DNA from 3 places in the Planococcus alkaliphilus genome. Region 1 is predicted to be linked to each of the others. Evidence: riboswitches for the same ligand, from Rfam matches in the RefSeq annotation. Region 1 holds a riboswitch; each other region holds the start of a gene.
What was found. Region 1 has a riboswitch for lysine ahead of dapA (4-hydroxy-tetrahydrodipicolinate synthase). Riboswitches for the same ligand answer to the same signal wherever they lie in the genome.
Positions count from the first base shown of each region.

Region 1 (6,271 bases):
AATTTGCAGTAATCGGGTTAACGGCTTCCCTTTATCAGGAAATCGAATTGGAAGGCCATCAAAATATTCATGTCTGCATGGTCCATCCATGGGCGACCGACACGCCGTGGTTTCTGCATACGGCCAACTACACAGGGCACGAAGCGGAAATGAAGCCGATGGACGACCCGGAACCGGTCATTGAAGCCATCATCAGCCTGATCGATGACCCGCAGGAATCCATTGGAGTGGGATCGAAAGTGAAAGGAACTGCGCTGTCGCGGAGCCTCATGCCGAAACTGACGGAAAAGATGAATTCGGTGCAAGTAAAGAAAGTGATAGAAGATGCACCGCCAGCGCCGCTAACTTCCGGAAGCCTGCATGAACCGCTCGATATTGGCACTGAGGTTTCAGGTGGAATCCGAAAACGCATGAAGTTGGAAGATTGACCAAGAAAAAACGGGCCATACGGGTTCGTTTTTATTTTGCGGATTAAAAATAACGGCTAGTTATAAAGGCCTTAATGGTTGTTGGAGATTTTTAGTATTTTGATTCAGTCAAAAAGAGATCGACTCTCTATTTGCCGGACTAATGGAGGGAATTGGGTATACATTCGAACAGCCAGATTCAACTGCTGTTACTTTTAGCAAGAGATGGTAGTATGGACGATAGCAGGTATTTTTAAGTAATCGGCATTGACGCAATGGGAGTGGTATAGGATGAAAGAAGCGATCATCAAAAGAAATAATGTACGGATCATAGGGGAAGGAAAGCAGACACTGGTATTTGCCCACGGATTTGGATGCGATCAATATGTATGGAATCGTATTGCGCCAGCATTTGAAGGCCAATATCGAGTGGTGCTTTTCGATTATGTAGGATCAGGAAAAAGCGATAAATCGAAATACTCGACGGAACGCTACAGTACGCTGCACGGCTATAAACAAGACCTATTCGATTTATGTGACGCCTTGGATCTTCGGAATGTGGTCTTTGTCGGCCATTCTGTCAGCAGCATGATCGGCATGCTGGCATCGAACGAACGCCCGGAATTGATCAAGAAACTGATTATGATTGCACCTTCGCCTTATTATATGAACGAGGAAGGTTATCGAGGCGGGTTTGAACCAACTGATATCGATGAATTGCTTGATATGATGGAAGTGAATTATAAGGAATGGGCGAAGTATCTGGCGCCTGTTATCATGCAAAATAGTGATCGGCCCACTTTAACGGACGATTTCGAAAGTATTCTTTGCTCGAATGACCCTGTCATTGCGCGCCAATTTGCAGAAGTCACATTCAAGTCCGATATGCGGAAAGAGCTGGGAAAAGTGAAAGTTCCGACCTTGATCCTGCAGACCCAATTTGATGCGATTGCACCGGTTGAAGTCGGGCGCTACATGAATGCTAAAATTGAAAACAGCCGACTGGTTCTTATGGAAGCCAAGGGACATAATCCGCATTTAAGTGATGCAGAAGAGACCATCGCTCACATCCAGGCGTATTTGAAGGAATAGGGGAGAACGAGATGGAGGAACGGTTGAATCAGGCGCCATTTGCTTATCTAGTGATGGACCAAGAATGCCGGATTATCGAAGTGAACGAAGAAATGAAAAAGATAATCGGAAAAGAAGAAGTTCCGGAGCATGTGCATCAACTATTGACGGTTGCTTCGATGGTTTATTTCCAAACTTATTTTTTGCCGGCTATCACCTTGCATAAAAAAGTCACTGAAATGTCCCTCACCATCAAAAGCCAGAAAGGGCCGATTCCAGTTTTGATGAATAGCGTTGAACGAAATGGCTTTTTTGAATGTGCCTTGATTGAAATGAGTATCCGGGGTGAATACGAGAAGGAGCTGCTTTTGGCGAAGCAAAAGGCCGAAAAAATCAATCAGGAATCGGCAGAAGCCTATGCAAAGCTTCAAACTCTTCTTTCAGAAGTGGAAATGAAACAGCTGGAACTCGAAAAGCTCAATGGCGGCTTGAAGCACCTCGCCAACACGGATCCTTTGACCGGCTTGAAAAATCGGCGCTATTTGGAAAAGGAAATGGATAATTTAATTGGGCGGGCACGAGAAGGGTTGCCGCTCGCTGCATTGGTGATTGACATCGATTTTTTCAAGAACGTCAATGATACGTATGGCCATCATATCGGGGATTTGGTGCTCCGTGAACTGGCTGATAAATTGCGGAGCGAAGCAGAAGCCTTCGGCATTGTGGCAAGACTTGGCGGAGAAGAGTTCATCATCGTATTGCCCGGATTTGACCACTTGCAGGCAAAAAGCTTAGCTGAAGAGATCCGAATGCGTGTAGAGCGGGATGAATGGGCTCATGCAGCGATCACTGTCAGTATCGGCCTTGCATCTTTTTCGGAGAAAGACAACGGCATCACATTATACAGCCGGGCAGATAAAGCCTTGTACGCTTCGAAAAAGGGCGGCCGCAATCGGGTGACGGCATTTTAAGAATAGCAGGTGCGGGTGGCTTGTTAAGCTTGCTTATAGGCGGTTTAATTTCTTTTGAATAAAAGTATGCCGTGAACCTGAAAGGCGGTTATAATGAATTCAAAACACTACTGAATTCAAACCATGGGGGATCAGGATGGATAAAGAAATTAAAATGCTCGGCAAACGGGTGGAAGAAGAACGCTATGTCATCGCTGAATTGATACAGGAAGAAGTTTCTAAAGACATCAGTTTTGAAGAAGCGAAAGAATATGCCGGTTTTATTGATGCAGTCACTGAATTCCGCGCGGGTTTTATCGGCTTGCTTGCCCAGTCATTTGAACATTTTTTGGATCCGCAAACAGCTTATGATGAAATTTCTGTCTGGGGAGAAAAAACCGGAAATTACTTTCTCGATCAAAATATGGCGCTTGATGCTGCTTTGGCAGAGACATCCCTTTACCGAAAGCATATCGGCAAAATCATTAAGACCGAAGCGATGCGCAATCAAATCAAACTCGAGCACCTTTTTGAAATCATGGAGTACTTTCATACACTTTTGGATCACGCTGCTTATTCCTATAGCTTTGCCTATATCAATTCATACCAGAAGAGCTTAAGGGAGGCTCGGGACGAATTCATGAAATTGTCTGCCCCGGTAGTGCCTGTAAACGATCAAATCGCTATTTTGCCATTGATTGGAGAAATTGATATCGATCGGGCTCAGTACATATTGGAAAAGACCTTACTGGAAGCCAGCCGTTTAAAAATCTCAACCTTGATTATTGATTTGTCTGGGGTCGTTAAAGTCGATGCGGTAGTTGCGGAACAGATTATCCGAGTGACCCAATCATTAAGGCTGGTCGGCGTGCACAGCATGCTGACCGGCATACGTCCGGAAATGGCCCAGACAATGATCAGCCTCGGAATTGATGTCAGCCAGCTTTTGCTTGGCGGCAGCTTGAAACAAACGTTTAAAAAACTTACTGCCAATCCTTAAAAAAACTGCTGAAGCATCAAGCCGCTTCAGCAGTTTTTCGTTGAATGAAATGGATTTAAAGTTTAGAAAGATTAGCTGGACTTTCCGAAAGCACGTGCTGAAGAGCTTGCTGTTCCTGCTCGTTCAACGGAATCATTGGCAAACGCACGCCGCCAACTTCTACGCCGCTTAAGTTCAGCGCTGTTTTTACAGGCACCGGGTTTGGCGCCGCAAATAACGCATGCATCACCGGCAAGAGTTTCCGGTGAAGAGCTGCCGCTTCTTGGACATTGCCGCCTTTGAACAGGGTAATCATTTCTTGCATATCGTTCCCGATAATATGGGCTGCGACCGAAACGATGCCTTGTCCGCCGATTGAAAGCATCGGCAAGGTCAAGCCGTCATCGCCGCTGTAAACCGCAAAGTCAGCTGGTGTATTTTCAATAATTGCCGCTGCTGCATCCAGATCGCCGCTGGCTTCTTTTATCGCCACGATATTTTTGATGGCAGACAGGCGAATGGTGGTTTCAGGAGACAGGTTCACGACACTGCGCCCTGGAATATTATAAAGCATCACAGGCAGGAACGTTGAAGCGGCGATTGCTTGGAAATGCTGGAACATGCCTTCCTGGGAAGGTTTATTGTAATATGGGGTTACGAGCATGACACCGTCCACGCCGATTTCTTCTGCTGCGCGCGTGAGCGAAATCGAAGAACGCGTATCGTTAGAGCCTGTGCCTGCAATGACCGGGATGCGTCCGTCGGTTATTTTAACCACAAACTTAAATAGCTCAATTTTTTCATCCGTTGACAGCGTAGGAGATTCACCGGTTGTGCCGGCTACGACTAGCGCGTCCGTGCCGTTCGCGATCAAATGCTCCACTAGTTTTTTGGTTGCCTGAAAATCTATATCACCTTGTGCGTCGAATGGCGTCACCATTGCCGTCACTACTTGTCCGAAATTCATCGTACCACCCTTTTCTCATTTTTTTGGTTTGCTTTTAGAGGTGAACGGGTCGGTCATTAACAAACAAAAAGCAGCAACGAGGGTCTCGTTGCTGCCATAGAAACAATGTCATGCGTTTGTTTCTTTGTGTCAGATAGCCCTCCATATAGTTTCCTATATGACAGTTCAGCATTTGTTCAATGCAGAACCAGCGATAGCCAGTATGAGCCTTTCATCGCTTCGGCAAATTCCCCTTTCAGCATACGTCAACGGATCCCATACTCCTCGGTAAGCGTACTGATGGTCTTTGCACCTCTATCCTCACCCGGAATATCCAGGCAAGAAAATATTGAATTAGCTAGACCATATCAAAAATAATGGAATATTGCAAGCCGTTCTGATTTGATTTAGTTAAAAAGAAAGGAGCTGTGTTATGGAAGAACAGTGGAGAGACAAGGAATTGGCTATCCAAACATCGGAGATCCAGCAAGGATTTCCTGAATCGATTCATCACAATCGCTATGAACCGACGCCTTATTCGCTTCTTGATCAATTGTTCGACCGGTACTCCTTATCTTCTTCGGATCGGCTCGTCGATTTTGGCAGCGGGAAAGGGCGGTTGAACTTTTACATTCATCACCGCTTTGGAGCCCAAACTGCCGGAATAGAAATGGATCCCGATTTTCATCGGCAGGCGCAAGAAAATTTACAGGCTTATGAAAAGAAACGGAAGACAGGAGGAAGCATCCGATTTATCCAGTGTTTGGCTGAAGAATACAAGGTGGAGGAAACAGATAATAAATTCTATTTCTTCAATCCCTTTTCTGTTCAGATTTTCATCGCGGTTGTCAATAACATCATGAAATCATATGAACAAAGAGCAAGGGAAATAGACTTGATCCTATTTTTTCCTTCTGATGACTTTATGGGTTATTTGGCGCAGCGGACTCCGTTCGAAGTGGCTGAAGAAATTGAATTGCCTTCTTCCGGAAAGAATCTTCGGGAACGGTTCTTGATATATCGGCTTTCGGTGTATTGATTTGAAAACTTGTAAATAGGGGTATAACGGGAGAAAGAGGTTGTTGAAGGAGTGGTTTGATGAAGTGGCGAGGCAGAAAAGCGAGTGGAAATGTAGAAGACAGGCGTGGGTCGGGAGGCGGCGGCAAGCTAGTTGCCGGCGGTGGAATTGGCGGATTGCTGATTGTTCTGCTTGTTGCATTTCTTGGCGGAGATCCAGGAGCGATATTGAATGGCCTAGATTCAGGCGGAACGCAGACAAACGAACCTTACGTGGAAACCGAGCAGGAAGCAGAGCTATCCGATTTTGTGGCAGTTGTCTTGGCGGATACGGAAACGGTATGGGCGCAGGTTTTTGAAGAGGAAGGCATGGAGTATGTGGAGCCGACCTTAGTGTTTTTCGATGGCAGTGTAAATTCTGCTTGCGGAACAGCAGGGGCTGCAGTCGGACCGTTTTATTGTCCGGGAGACCAGAAATTATACATCGACCTCAGTTTTTATGAAGAGCTTCAGAATCAGTTCCAAGCACCCGGTGATTTCGCGATGGCTTACGTAATCGCCCATGAGGTCGGGCACCATGTGCAGAACTTGCTTGGGGTCATGAAAGAAGTCCAGCCGCTCAGAAATCAATTGAGTGAAGAGGAATACAATAAGCTGCAAGTGAAGCTCGAGCTTCAAGCGGATTATTATGCCGGCGTCTGGGCCCACCATGCACAAGGGATGGACCTTCTCGAAGAAGGGGATTTGGATGAAGCGTTGACTGCTGCAAGTGCAGTCGGAGATGATACGATCCAGCAGCGCTCGCGCGGCTACGTCGTGCCTGAAAGTTTCACGCACGGCACTTCTGAACAGCGCAAGAAATGGTTCTACAAAGGCTTTGAAGCCGGTAACCTTCAAGCCG
Region 1 covers NZ_CM168060.1:3,287,238-3,293,508, reverse strand. Annotated here, with positions in the region: gene AC2EXB_RS17115 (SDR family NAD(P)-dependent oxidoreductase) at 1-428, shown strand, start outside; gene AC2EXB_RS17110 (alpha/beta fold hydrolase) at 699-1,499, shown strand; gene AC2EXB_RS17105 (GGDEF domain-containing protein) at 1,511-2,449, shown strand; gene AC2EXB_RS17100 (STAS domain-containing protein) at 2,586-3,428, shown strand; gene dapA (4-hydroxy-tetrahydrodipicolinate synthase) at 3,484-4,374, opposite strand; lysine riboswitch at 4,501-4,679, opposite strand; gene AC2EXB_RS17090 (SAM-dependent methyltransferase) at 4,787-5,392, shown strand; gene ypfJ (KPN_02809 family neutral zinc metallopeptidase) at 5,452-6,271, shown strand, end outside.

Region 2 (6,271 bases), 1.8 Mb from region 1:
GAGTTTCAAAGACGTGCCATGCAATGAAGATGACTAGGAAAACACCTGTGTAGCGCTGTGCAACGAATAAAATGTTGCGCATGTAGCTATACTTACCTGGGTTATGCTTAGACGTGAACGCTATGTATACACCGTAGAACGCATGATACATCAACGGCAAATAAATAACGAAGATCTCTAAGAAAATAACAAACGGCAAGTTCGCCATGAAGTGAGAAGCTTTGTTGAAAGAAGCTTCACCTTGTGTAGCAAAATGGTTGACGATTAGATGCTGCGTCAAGAACAGCCCTACTGGAATGATTCCTAGTAATGAGTGTAACCTGCGCATTAAAAATTCACGATTGTCCAAAACTTTTACCTCCCTCAAGCAATAATACGCAGAAAAAAGAGCAAACGATATGTTACGAAAGCATCCATTGACTGCAACCAACATCATGATACAATAATATGACATATTTATTGTACTCCGCCCCAATTGGAGCGTCAAGGCAACTAGCATATTTCTAAGTGATTCTTACTATTAATTTATTATACTGAAAGTGGGTTCGACATGACTGTAAAAGAAGCTGAAACCGATCAGGAGTTCGGTTATGAAATTATACGGGACTATGTATTATCAGAAGTTCTAGGCCAGCACGAAGCTGATATCCTTTACTGGGCTGGGAAATCGCTTGCCCGCAAATTCCCTCTTTTCGCGATGGAAGAAGCACCTGATTTTTTTAGCCAAGCAAATTTTGGCCAATTGTCCCTGGAAAAGGCTGGCAAAGATGAAACCATCTATACACTTCACCCCTACAAAATCGAAAATCGCTGCTTTAAGCTTGAAGCCGGATTTCTGGCTGAACAAAAACAGAAATTGAGCGGTTTTTTGACAGAAGCCTACGAAGAAGTCCTTCCGAAAAAGAATTTAGTGCGGATCACCTTGAAAACGGATCTGCGGGAAAAAGCATAAATCCACTTTTTGAGCATTCATTTATTCCTTCCATTGAAAAACCCCGATTTCATTTATCGGGGTTTTCTTTTTTATTCATCTAAACCAAAGGCTCTGTGCAAGGCATCCGCTGATTTTTGCATGTCAACAAACGGCACAACGACCGATACTTTAATCTCTGAGGTGCTGACCATCTTTACCGGAATTTCTTCCATGCGGAGAATATCGAACATTTGCGCTGCAACCCCCGGATTTGAAACCATTCCGGAACCGACGATGGAGACTTTCGAGAGGCCTACTTCGAATTCACAGGAAACAAAACCGATCTCTTCTTTGTGTTGTTCAAGCACCCGGCGCGCTTCCTCTAAACTTTCTTCTTTAATGGAAAAAGAAACGGACGGCGGGAACGCATCCGTGATGCTTTGGACGATGATGTCCACATCGATGTGGTTTTCAGCAAGCTTTGTAAAGATATTTGCCAATGAACCATTGAACGGTTTTTTATATGTGACTGTCACACGTGCAATTCCTTTTTCAAATGCGACGCCTCTGACAATAAGATTTTTTTCCACAGTGACCACCTCTTGTATGATTGTGCCGGGTTCATCGGAATAACTTGCTCTGACCGATAGGGAAACCTGGTTATTTTTCGCAAATTCAACTGCCCGGGGATGCAGGACGCCAGCCCCGAGATTGGCCAATTCCAGCATTTCATCATATGAAATCTGCTCGAGCTTCCGTGCGCCGCTGACAAAACGCGGATCAGATGTGTAAACGCCATCGACATCTGTGTATATATCGCAGCGGTCTGCCTTTAATGCAGCTGCCAGCGCCACCGCTGTCGTATCCGATCCTCCGCGTCCGAGTGTCGTGATATTGCCGATTTTATCAACGCCTTGGAACCCGGCAACTACACAGAAATAGCCATTGTCCAACACCTTTTCCAACCTTTCTGTATGGATTTGTTCAATGCGTGCATTGCGCGGCACTGATTCTGTTTCAATGCCTGCTTGCCAACCGGTAAACGACAAAGCTTCATGGCCGAGCGCTTTAAATGCCATGGCGAGCAATGAAATAGTCACCTGTTCTCCTGTCGCTAGCAGCATATCCATCTCCCGTTTCGGCGGCTCAGCAGAGATTTCGTTAGCCAAGCCAAGCAATGTATCCGTTGTTTTTCCCATCGCCGAAACAACAATCACGACTCTTCTGCCTTTTTCTTTTTCAGTAATGGCTCTTTTCGCGACACCGATAATTTTCTCCGGTGTTGCAACTGATGTTCCGCCAAATTTCATGACTACCGTTTTCATTCCATCCACTCCCACATTTTTTCGATGTGGCCCTCAACATGAAAAGCAAAGACTGAATATGGCTTTGCCTGCCAATAAAAAAAAGGCAGCTCACCGAGTTACCGGCAAACTACCTCTTTAGCATGTACGAATACGAAAAACGTCCATGTGAGATAGCCCTCCAGAGATAAACTCTGACAGCCCTGCACTTATTAAATGCAGGACCAGCATGCGTATTGCAAATTACAGCACACTTCGGCGGGCGCCCCTTTCACCATCCTTCATCGATTCTGCAAATCTCCGAATGGCTACTATTGACGTCCGCACCTCTATCATCACTTTTCCAAGTGATTCAATTATTCTTCTACGATAACATGTTACTGCTCAGTTGACAATGTGTCATTTTGAAAATGCTGAAAAATGGTTTGAGACAAACTTTCCGGCATTCCTGCATCTTTTAACTCGTCGATTGACGCTTCTTTGATGCGTTTGACGGAGCCGAAATGCTTCAGCAATTGCTGTTTGCGCTTAGGCCCGACGCCTTGCAGCCCATCAAGCGCCGACTGGATCGAGTTTTTGCCGCGCAGCTGCCGGTGGAAAGTTATGACGAAACGGTGAACTTCATCTTGAATTCGCTGCAGCAGATAAAAAGCTTCGCTCGTCCGTTTCAACGGCACGACTTCAACTGGATTTCCATAAAGAAGCTGTGAAGTTTGGTGTTTTGCATCTTTTGCAAGGCCCGCAATTGGAATGGACAAGCCCAGTTCGTCTTCGATAATTTCCCTAGCGGACTCCATCTGCCCTTTCCCACCATCGATCACGATCAAATCAGGAAGAGGCAAATTATCCCGTAACACACGCGTATAGCGCCGGCGGATAACTTCACGCATGGCTGCGTAATCATCCGGTTTTGAAGCACTGCGCGTTTTATATTTGCGGTAATCTTTTTTGGACGGTTTTCCGTCCACAAACGCGACCATCGCAGAAACCGCATCAGCCCCTTGGATATGGGAGTTATCGAATGCCTCAATGCGCAGCGGCGTTTCGATATTCATTGCTTCTCCAAGTTCCACGCATGCACCAACTGTGCGTTCTTCTTGGCGTTCAAGCAATTGGAATTTCTCTTTGATGGCGATTTCCGCATTTTTCTTTGCCAAAGCCACCAAATCTTTTTTCTTGCCGCGCTGCGGAATAAGCACGCGCATATCCAGCCATTCACGCACCAATTCAGCATCTTCGCCTTCCGGCAATAAAATTTCATTCGGCTTTACATGGTTCGATTGTTCATAAAATTGTCCGAGGAACGTCATGAACTCTTCTTTAGGGTCCCGGTAAAGCGGGAATAAGGAAACATCCCGTTCAATCAGCTTGCCTTGGCGGACAAAAAAGACCTGTACACACATCCAGCCTTTATCAATTGCATAGCCGAAAACATCCCGGTTCGTAAAGTCATTCATGGTCATTTTCTGTTTTTCCATGACTGTTTCAATATGGGAAATTTGATCACGGTATTCCTTAGCACGCTCAAACTCCAAGTTTTCAGCGGCTTCGGACATTTTTTCAACAAGGTCTTGTTTCACTTCGCGGAAACCGCCATTTAAAAACCGTGAAATATCATCGATCATTTCCTGGTAAGTTTCTTTTTCGACCGGTTTTACACAAGGCGCCAAGCATTGACCCATGTGATAGTAGAGGCAGGCACGGTCCGGCATCGTATGGCATTTGCGAAGCGGATACAGCCGGTCGAGCAATTTCTTTGTTGCACTCGCTGCATAGGCATTCGGATAAGGGCCAAAGTACTTTCCTTTATCGCGTTTTACTTGCCGCGTAATAATCAATTTCGGATGCCGCTCACTTGTAATTTTTAAATACGGATAAGTTTTGTCGTCTTTTAACATGATATTGTATTTCGGATCATGCTTTTTGATCAAATTTAACTCCAAGATCAACGCTTCTTTTTCCGAGTTCGTTACAATGTATTCGAAGTCGACAATTTCTCCGACTAAGCGCTGGGTTTTCGCATCGTGGCTTCCAGTAAAGTAAGAACGCACACGATTTTTCAATACTTTCGCTTTTCCCACGTAAATGATCGTGTCTTGCCGGTCTTTCATTAAGTAACAGCCCGGCTGATCGGGAAGAATTGCTAATTTATGTTGGATCAATTCATTTGCCATTATCTCACCCTATTAAAAAACCGGGGCCATCACTGGACCCGGTTAAGAATTATGCGTGTTGGTTAACTAATTCAGCCAAAGCTTCTTTCGGTCTGAAGCCAACAACTTTATCAACTGTTTCCCCGTCTTTCAACAATAGAAGAGTCGGGATTGACATGATGCCGTATTTACCTGCAGTTTCTTGGTTTTCATCAACGTCTACTTTTACGATTTTAACTTTATCGCTCATTTCAGCGTCTAATTCTTCAAGAACTGGAGCAATCATTTTACAAGGCCCGCACCAAGTAGCCCAAAAATCTACTAATACTAAACCTTCTGAGATTTCTTGTGAAAAGTTCTGATCTGTACCGTGTACTATTGCCATGAATAATTCCTCCTTATAATGTAACCAAACTATGTTTTGATTATAGCATGCGTGAAAAACTGTAGCTATTTATTTGCCTACTTCCTATCTACCCCTTACTCGGAAGAATAAACGGTCGATAAATGCTGCTTCTTTTGTTCAACTTAATACGAAATTTTACGAGGTGCGGAAAAATCGATTTTGGGTGCGAAACTTTCACATCGAGGTGCTTTCGCGTTAATTCCCATTAAAAAACGGCCCTTTCTATTACAAGGGCCGTTGCTTTCGCTTTTCTTTGTCCAGACTCCAGCGGGCAACTCCTCGGGTCATAAGCCAGCCCAGCTATGCGGCCAAGTGCGCCGCTTCGCTGTTCTGTCTTATGCCTTTCGGAGCTGTACGCCCGCTTTCGCTTTTCTTAATTACATTACTTTCTTGAATTCTTCTGTCAGCATCGGGATGACTTCGAACAAGTCTCCGACAATGCCGTAATCCGCTACTTTGAAAATGTTCGCTTCTGGGTCTTTGTTGATCGCAACAATGACTTTCGAGTTGGACATACCCGCTAAGTGCTGGATCGCTCCTGAAATTCCTGCTGCGATATAAAGGTCAGGTGTTACAACTTTACCTGTTTGTCCGATCTGCAAGGAATAATCGCAATAATCCGCATCACATGCTCCACGAGAAGCACCAACAGCGCCTCCAAGAAGATTCGCTAATTCTTGCAAAGGTTCGAAGCCTTCTGTGCTCTTCACGCCGCGTCCGCCAGCAACGATCACTTTCGCTTCTGAAAGGTCAACGCCTTCAGCAGATTTGCGGACCACATCTTTGATGATCGTGCGCAAGTTTGTAATATCCACTGAAAGTGAACTTACATCGCCTGAACGCTCTTCTTTTGCTAATGGCGGAATGTTGTTCGGACGAACTGTGATAAATGAAAGGCCTTCTTTTGATTTCACTTTTTCGAATGCTTTACCAGAATAGATCGGGCGGACAAATACAGCGTCATCGCCTTCCCCTTCGATATTTGTCACATCAGAAATCAAACCGGATTGCAATTTCGATGCGATTTTAGGCGATAAATCTTTTCCGACCGCTGTGTGGCCGAAAACGATGCCTTCCGGGCTTTCTTGTTCGATGACAGCCATGAATGCTTGCCCGTAGCCATCTGAAGTGTAAGACTTCAAATGAGGGTGCTCTACCGTAATGACACGGTCAGCTCCGTAATTTACAAGTTCTGCGCCAAAGTCAGCGACTGAATCGCCAATCAAAACGCCTACTACTTCTCCACCGCCAGAGATTTTCTTCGCAGCGGCAATTGCTTCAAACGTTACATTACGTAAAGCGCCTTCACGCGTTTCGCCCAATACCAATACTTTTTTCGACATAGTCTGTTTACCCCCTAAGTAGATGTGAAAATTAATGTTCGGTTTTGTTCTTTGTCCAGACTCCGGCTGCCAGCTCCTCGAGTCGCTTCAGAATTACCGGAAATGGCAAAGTTCGCCATTCACGGTAATTCCTCCGGCGCTTGTCGGAGCTA
Region 2 covers NZ_CM168060.1:1,428,067-1,434,337, reverse strand. Annotated here, with positions in the region: gene AC2EXB_RS07430 (succinate dehydrogenase cytochrome b558 subunit) at 1-328, opposite strand, end outside; gene AC2EXB_RS07425 (YslB family protein) at 551-952, shown strand; gene AC2EXB_RS07420 (aspartate kinase) at 1,024-2,238, opposite strand; lysine riboswitch at 2,384-2,557, opposite strand; gene uvrC (excinuclease ABC subunit UvrC) at 2,595-4,391, opposite strand; gene trxA (thioredoxin) at 4,441-4,755, opposite strand; gene AC2EXB_RS07405 (electron transfer flavoprotein subunit alpha/FixB family protein) at 5,154-6,119, opposite strand.
Region 2: it holds a riboswitch for lysine, as region 1 does, so the genes downstream of both, AC2EXB_RS07420 (aspartate kinase) here and dapA (4-hydroxy-tetrahydrodipicolinate synthase) in region 1, are expected to answer to the same signal.

Region 3 (6,271 bases), 1.6 Mb from region 1:
CTATTATTTTTTTCGATATTCTTCAAGGCTTCCCGCCTACTGAGCGGCATGAGCGAGTGATGTGCAGTAAAAGACCGTACCCATTCCGCATCCGTTTTGGCATATTCCCGCAATGCCCAACCAATTGCTTTTTGGATGAAAAACTCTTTAGAAGCTGCATGTTGCCGAATAATTGAAGTTAACAATTCGGTATCGGTTTCCCGTTTGTATTTTAATTGATGCAAAATGGCAGAGCGATTTGTCCATAGATTATCGGCATAGGACCATTCAAGCATGATAGGTGCCCCGTTAAGGCGTTCCTCACTAATGACATGGCCAACTATCCTCGGAGCGATTGAATCGACACTATCCCACCAGGACTTGCTTTCAATGAGCTGCCTCAAATTGGGCAGGTCTTGAAGCGTCAAATGATGTTTCGTTTTTTCGAGCAAGGCGATAGCGGCATATTGGTATTCCCTCTCCGGCAAGTTGTAGAGTTTCCATACCTCTTTGAAAAGCTGTGGTGGATGCGGCAATTCGCATTCTAAAAAATGCTGCTTTAATAACGCGTTTCTTAGGGGTGTTTTGATGCCGAGAAAAGGGAATTGGTTCCGCATGTAAGCGGCCATCGGTACAGCTAATTGTTCATTGCGGTTGGCTTCGAATTTCTCAATGAGTGTTTCGCGGTTCCATTGTTTTTTCAAAGGGATTGGCTCCTCTTCTCCATGGAGGTGTATTTTTTTAGGGAACTGGGAAAAAAGAGATAAGGCAAGCTTTCAACTAAGAGGGCAGCTTTCCCTCTAAAGGCACTCTTAAAAGACGTCTTATTTTTTCTATGCTATCATAAAATAACAACGAATATTGGAGGCGGACTCATGATATATGTAGGATTGACTGGATGGGGCGACCATCCGGATGTCTATAGCCCAGGTTCTAAAAAAACAGAAAAGCTGATTGACTATAGCGCACATTTTCCAATCGTGGAATTGGATTCTTCTTTCTATGCGGTCCAACCTGAACGGAATATCCGGAAATGGATCGATGAAACGCCCGAAGGGTTCCAATTTGTCGTCAAAGCCTATCAAGGGATGACCGGACATCAGCGGGGAGAGAACCCTTTTGAAAGCCGCGACCAAATGTTTGAAGCTTTTATCTTATCCATTCGCCCATTAAAAGAGGCTGGGAAACTGGCCATGGTCTTATTGCAATTCCCGCCATGGTTCGATTGCCAAAAAGAAAATGTCGAGCAGATCCGGGAAATCACCGGAAGGCTGAAAGAGTTTGACTTGGCGGTGGAATTCCGCCATCAATCTTGGTATGCACCTGAGCTTCGCGAGAAGACGCTTGAATTTTTTAGGGAAAACAACCTGATCCATTCAGTCTGCGATGAACCACAAGCAGGCGAGGGGTCAATTCCATTGGTACCTGTATCTACCCGCGAAGATAAAGTGCTGATCAGGCTCCATGGGCGCAACGTCCACGGCTGGCTGAATCCTGGCCATGGCCAAAAATGGCGGGAAGTTCGCTATCTTTACGATTACAATGAAAAAGAATTAAATGAAATCAGCGAAGCAGCCAAACTTCTGGAGAAATCAACAGATCGGGTGTATGTTGTTTTCAACAACAATTCAGGAGGCCATGCCGCTGGTGATGCAAAGCAATTCCAGCAAATGAACGGCTTGGAATTCAACGGCTTATCACCGAAGCAGCTCGATTTATTTGACGGAGGGTTTTAATGGTCTTCTTGCTGATTGCGCTTGTCGGTTTGCTTTCAGGCATCGTTGGCGCATTAATCGGACTCGGCGGCGGTGTGATCTTAGTGCCAGCTATGCTTATTCTTGGCACTTCTTTCGTCTTTTTTCCTGAACTTCCGCCTCAACAAATCGTCGGGCTTTCTGTCATCATGATGATTTTTACAGGATTGTCTTCTACGCTTTCCTATATGAAAGTCAAAACGGTGGATTACCGGAGCGGGCTGATTTTCTTCGCTGGCAGCGTACCGGGAACCATCATTGGTGCTTTTGTCAATAAAGGCCTGGATCTTCCTTCGTTTCAATTGTATTTTGGGTTTTTATTAGTTTTTCTGGCTTTGTTATTATTGGTCAAAGACCGCTTAAAAGCAGTGCGGTGGTTTGTACAAAATGGCCGCAATTTCACGTTCCGGGATTCGATGAATAAGGAGTACGTATACGGCTATCCGGTATGGTTTGCGCTTCTTCTGACATTTTCCGTCGGATTTGCATCCGGCTTATTCGGCATCGGTGGAGGATCAATCATGGTGCCGGCAATGATTCTTCTTTTTCTATTTCCTCCACATGTAGCGGTCGGGACTTCGATGTTCATGGTGTTTTTATCGGCTATTGTAAATTCCATCACCCATATTTCACTCGGCAATGTGCCTTGGCTTTACACATTAGCAGTTGTTCCCAGTGCCTATATCGGTGCAAAAATAGGGGCCGCATTTAATAAAAAATTGAATTCCGATACACTCGTCGTTATTTTGCGGATTGCTTTATTGGTTCTCGGACTGCGGTCTATTTACGAAGGAATATTTAGTTCTTAAAGAGGTGTAAGTCATGGGTGAAACCCTTCACATTTATCATACAAACGATGTGCATAGCCATTTTTCAAATTGGCCGCGCATCCGGGCGCTGCTAAAAGAGCGAAAGCGTTGGCACGAAGAAGCGGGGGATATGTGCCTCATTCTCGATATTGGTGACCATGTTGACCGCTCGCATCCTTTCACTGAAGGAACTTCAGGGAAAGGAAATATCGAATTATTGAACGATGCAGGCTACGATGCGGTGACCATCGGCAATAATGAAGGCATCACCTTGGCTAAGGAAGAGCTTGACACGCTTTATCTGCAAGCCGATTTTGACGTCATCGTCTCCAATTTGTTCGAATTGGACGGCAGCCGGCCGAATTGGGCAAAACCCTTTCAACTAATGGAAGCGAAGAGCGGCTTGAAAATTGCGTTGGTTGGGGCTACTGCAGAGTTTACGCCGTTTTACCGGCGACTGGGCTGGTCCGTTACCGACGCAAAAGATTCCATAGTCCAAGCGGTTGAGGCCATAAAAGATCAAGCCGATCTCATTATCTGTCTGTCGCATCTCGGCATTAAAGAAGATGAGCAATTGGTGGACTTGTGTCCGGAGATCGATGTATTGCTCGGAGCCCATACGCATCATATTTTCCATGATGGCAAAATGATCGGAAATACGATGCTTGGAGCAGCCGGTAAATTCGGCATCTATATCGGACACATTACGGTTGATCTTCAAAGCGGCAAGAAACAAGCGGAATTGATTGAAACCGCTATGCTTCAAAGTGTCGAAGAAGATTTTGATGAGTTGCTGATCGCACAAGGAAAAGAACAATTAAATGATCCGATTTTCTATAATGAGCAAGTACTTGATGCGGAATGGTTCAAAGACTCGAAACTCGCAGAATTGTTCGGGGAAGCGATGCTTGATTTTTCAGGAGCGGACTGCGCCATTTTCAATGCCGGGTTATTTATGGAAAATATGCCGCTTGGAACAGCGACGCGCTATGATTTCCATAAGATGCTTCCGCATCCGATCAATCCTTGCCTGATCGAATTGACAGGCGCCGAACTGAAAGAAATCTTTCTCCAATCCTTGAACGCCGAATGGCCGACTATTGAATTGAAAGGGATGGGTTTCCGTGGGGCGGTGTTCGGCAAAATGATCCGCATCAACTTATCGATGGAGAATCACCAATTATTCATTGGCGGCATTCCGGCAAATCCGGAAGAAACTTATAAATTGATTACTTTGGATATGTTCACTTTTGGTTATTTCTTCCCTTCGTTAAAAAGGGCGCCTAAGAAATACTTCATGCCTGAATTCCTGCGGGACGTCTTTAGCCAGTATTTTAGAAGCAAAGCGCTTAAATGAGTGAATATTCAAAGTATAAACTTATTTGATTTTCAAAAAAATATCGGCTATGCTAACTAAGAAATGAATTATATCGATGGGTAGAGGCTGCGGAATTTATCAGTACAATGCGCGAGTTTGACAACGTTGAACGCATTCGAAAGGAAATTTTGCCGAAGTTCTTTTTTCAGAGTCAATGGAAAAAGTGCTGGGGTCATTCTGAAGAAGAATGGCACTGTCATTTGTGCTTTGCACAAATGAAGAGCTACAGGGATGTTTGATGTATTATCACACAGACGAATTGTAGAAGGCTGATTGTACCCTAACGGTGACAATCAGCCTTTTTTCTCTTCCATCCTACAAAAAAGGAGGATTTTTCATGGAGAACACGATTTTTTCAATCTTGCCGCCAATCATCGCCATTGCGATGGTGCTATTAACGCGGCGCGTGTTGCTGTCCCTTGGAGCCGGGATTGTCGCTGCAGCATTTATCTATACCTCATTTGCTCCGGTAGCCGCTTTAAAAGAGCTTTATACGTCTTTTGCAGTTATTTTTTGGGATGAAGGCTTTAATGCTTATAATGTTTTCATTATTCTTTTCCTACTGCTTTTAGGAATCATTACCGCTTTCGTCAGCTTATCAGGAGGAAGCCATGCTTTTGCTGAGTGGGCATCGACTCGGATCAAGTCGAGAAGAGGGGCAAAAGTTGTTACAGTCGCATTAGGTATTGTCATTTTCATTGACGATTACTTTAATGCACTTGCTGTCGGGCAAGTCGCACGCCCGATTACAGACCGTTATAAAGTCTCTCGTGCGAAACTGGCTTACTTTATCGATTCTACAGCCGCGCCTGTCTGCGTTATTTCGCCGGTATCAAGCTGGGGCGCAGCCATTATCGGAATTGTAGCCACCATTTTGGCAGGGCAGACTTATGTCGAGTCGTCAGCTTTGGAAGCGTTCATTTGGATGGCACCGATGAACTTTTATGTGGTTGCTTCTCTTGCAATCGTCTTTTTTGTCGCAATTCGAGACGTGGATTTTGGCGAGATGAAAAAGCATGAAACCCTAGCTCTTACAAAAGGCCAATTATTCGATCCGGATAAAACGATTCCAGGTGAAATGAAAGAAGAATTTCCAAGCCATTCACATGGCCGGGTTCTGGATTTATTATTGCCGATCTTCGTATTGGTCGTAGGAACTGTCAGTGCAATGATGTGGACCGGCTATCAAAATGCGGAACAAGTTTTTGATATTTGGCTGATTTTCGAAAATACGGATGTACCTGCTTCTCTTCTAGTGGGCGGCGTATTGGGGGCATTAACTTCCGTCATTCTTTACTTGCTGCAAATGCGCAAAAACGAAACAGCCAATGCCGGTTGGGTGGCGAAAGGCATTTTGGCTGGGGTGAGATCGATGTTGGGAGCAGTGATGATTCTTATCTTCGCTTGGTCATTGACTTATCTGATCGATAGTCTTGAAACCGGAAAATATTTAGCGGATGTCGTTACAGAAGCTAATATGCCAACTTCAATTCTTCCAGTTTTGCTGTTTCTGCTAGCAGGCATCATGGCATTTTCTACAGGAACATCTTGGGGTTCATTCGGGATCTTGCTGCCAATTGCTGGGCAGATTATGTCTCAAGCTGAACCGGAATTATTATTGCCGACGCTTTCAGCGGTTTTAGCAGGTGCAGTATTCGGCGATCATTGTTCGCCGATTTCAGATACGACGATCCTTTCCTCTACAGGAGCAGGAAGCAATCATATGGACCATGTGATTACCCAGTTGCCTTATGCTATTACAGCCGCGTTAATTGCTGCGGTAGGGTATATTGTCATAGGGTTCACAAATTCACTTTTACTGTCTTTAGGCGTAGTGATTGTTATTTTGGCGATATTATTCATCGTCTGGTCAAGACGCACGACTATTGCTGAAAAACACAATAAACTAGTATAAATTTGAAAGCAGAGAAGTTACTTCTCTGCTTTTTTATTATTTCGCAAATAGTTTTAATTAAAAAAAACGAGAAATTATCTTTACTTTGCCAAACTCCCTCGTTATACTATTTTTAGATTAGCAATAATCTGAAAATAAACAAACTTCCTATTTTTCTGTAAGAAAAATGGAAGAACACTAAGGGGGAAGAGAGATGGAACGTTCGCAATGGGGTACGCGAGCCGGATTTATTATGGCGGCTGTCGGCTCAGCGGTAGGTTTAGGGAACATTTGGCGTTTTCCATATGTTGCCTATGAAAATGGTGGAGGAGCATTCTTTATACCGTACTTATTCGCTCTGTTAACCGCAGGGATACCAATTCTTATTTTGGAATTCACCATTGGACACAAGTACCGCGGATCGGCGCCGTTATCATTCTTTAGAATGAGTGGCAAG
Region 3 covers NZ_CM168060.1:1,215,606-1,221,876, forward strand. Annotated here, with positions in the region: gene AC2EXB_RS06260 (DNA alkylation repair protein) at 1-683, opposite strand, end outside; gene AC2EXB_RS06265 (DUF72 domain-containing protein) at 855-1,715, shown strand; gene AC2EXB_RS06270 (sulfite exporter TauE/SafE family protein) at 1,715-2,542, shown strand; gene AC2EXB_RS06275 (bifunctional metallophosphatase/5'-nucleotidase) at 2,556-3,899, shown strand; lysine riboswitch at 3,973-4,154, shown strand; gene AC2EXB_RS06280 (Na+/H+ antiporter NhaC family protein) at 4,258-5,835, shown strand; gene AC2EXB_RS06285 (sodium-dependent transporter) at 6,029-6,271, shown strand, end outside.
Region 3: it holds a riboswitch for lysine, as region 1 does, so the genes downstream of both, AC2EXB_RS06280 (Na+/H+ antiporter NhaC family protein) here and dapA (4-hydroxy-tetrahydrodipicolinate synthase) in region 1, are expected to answer to the same signal.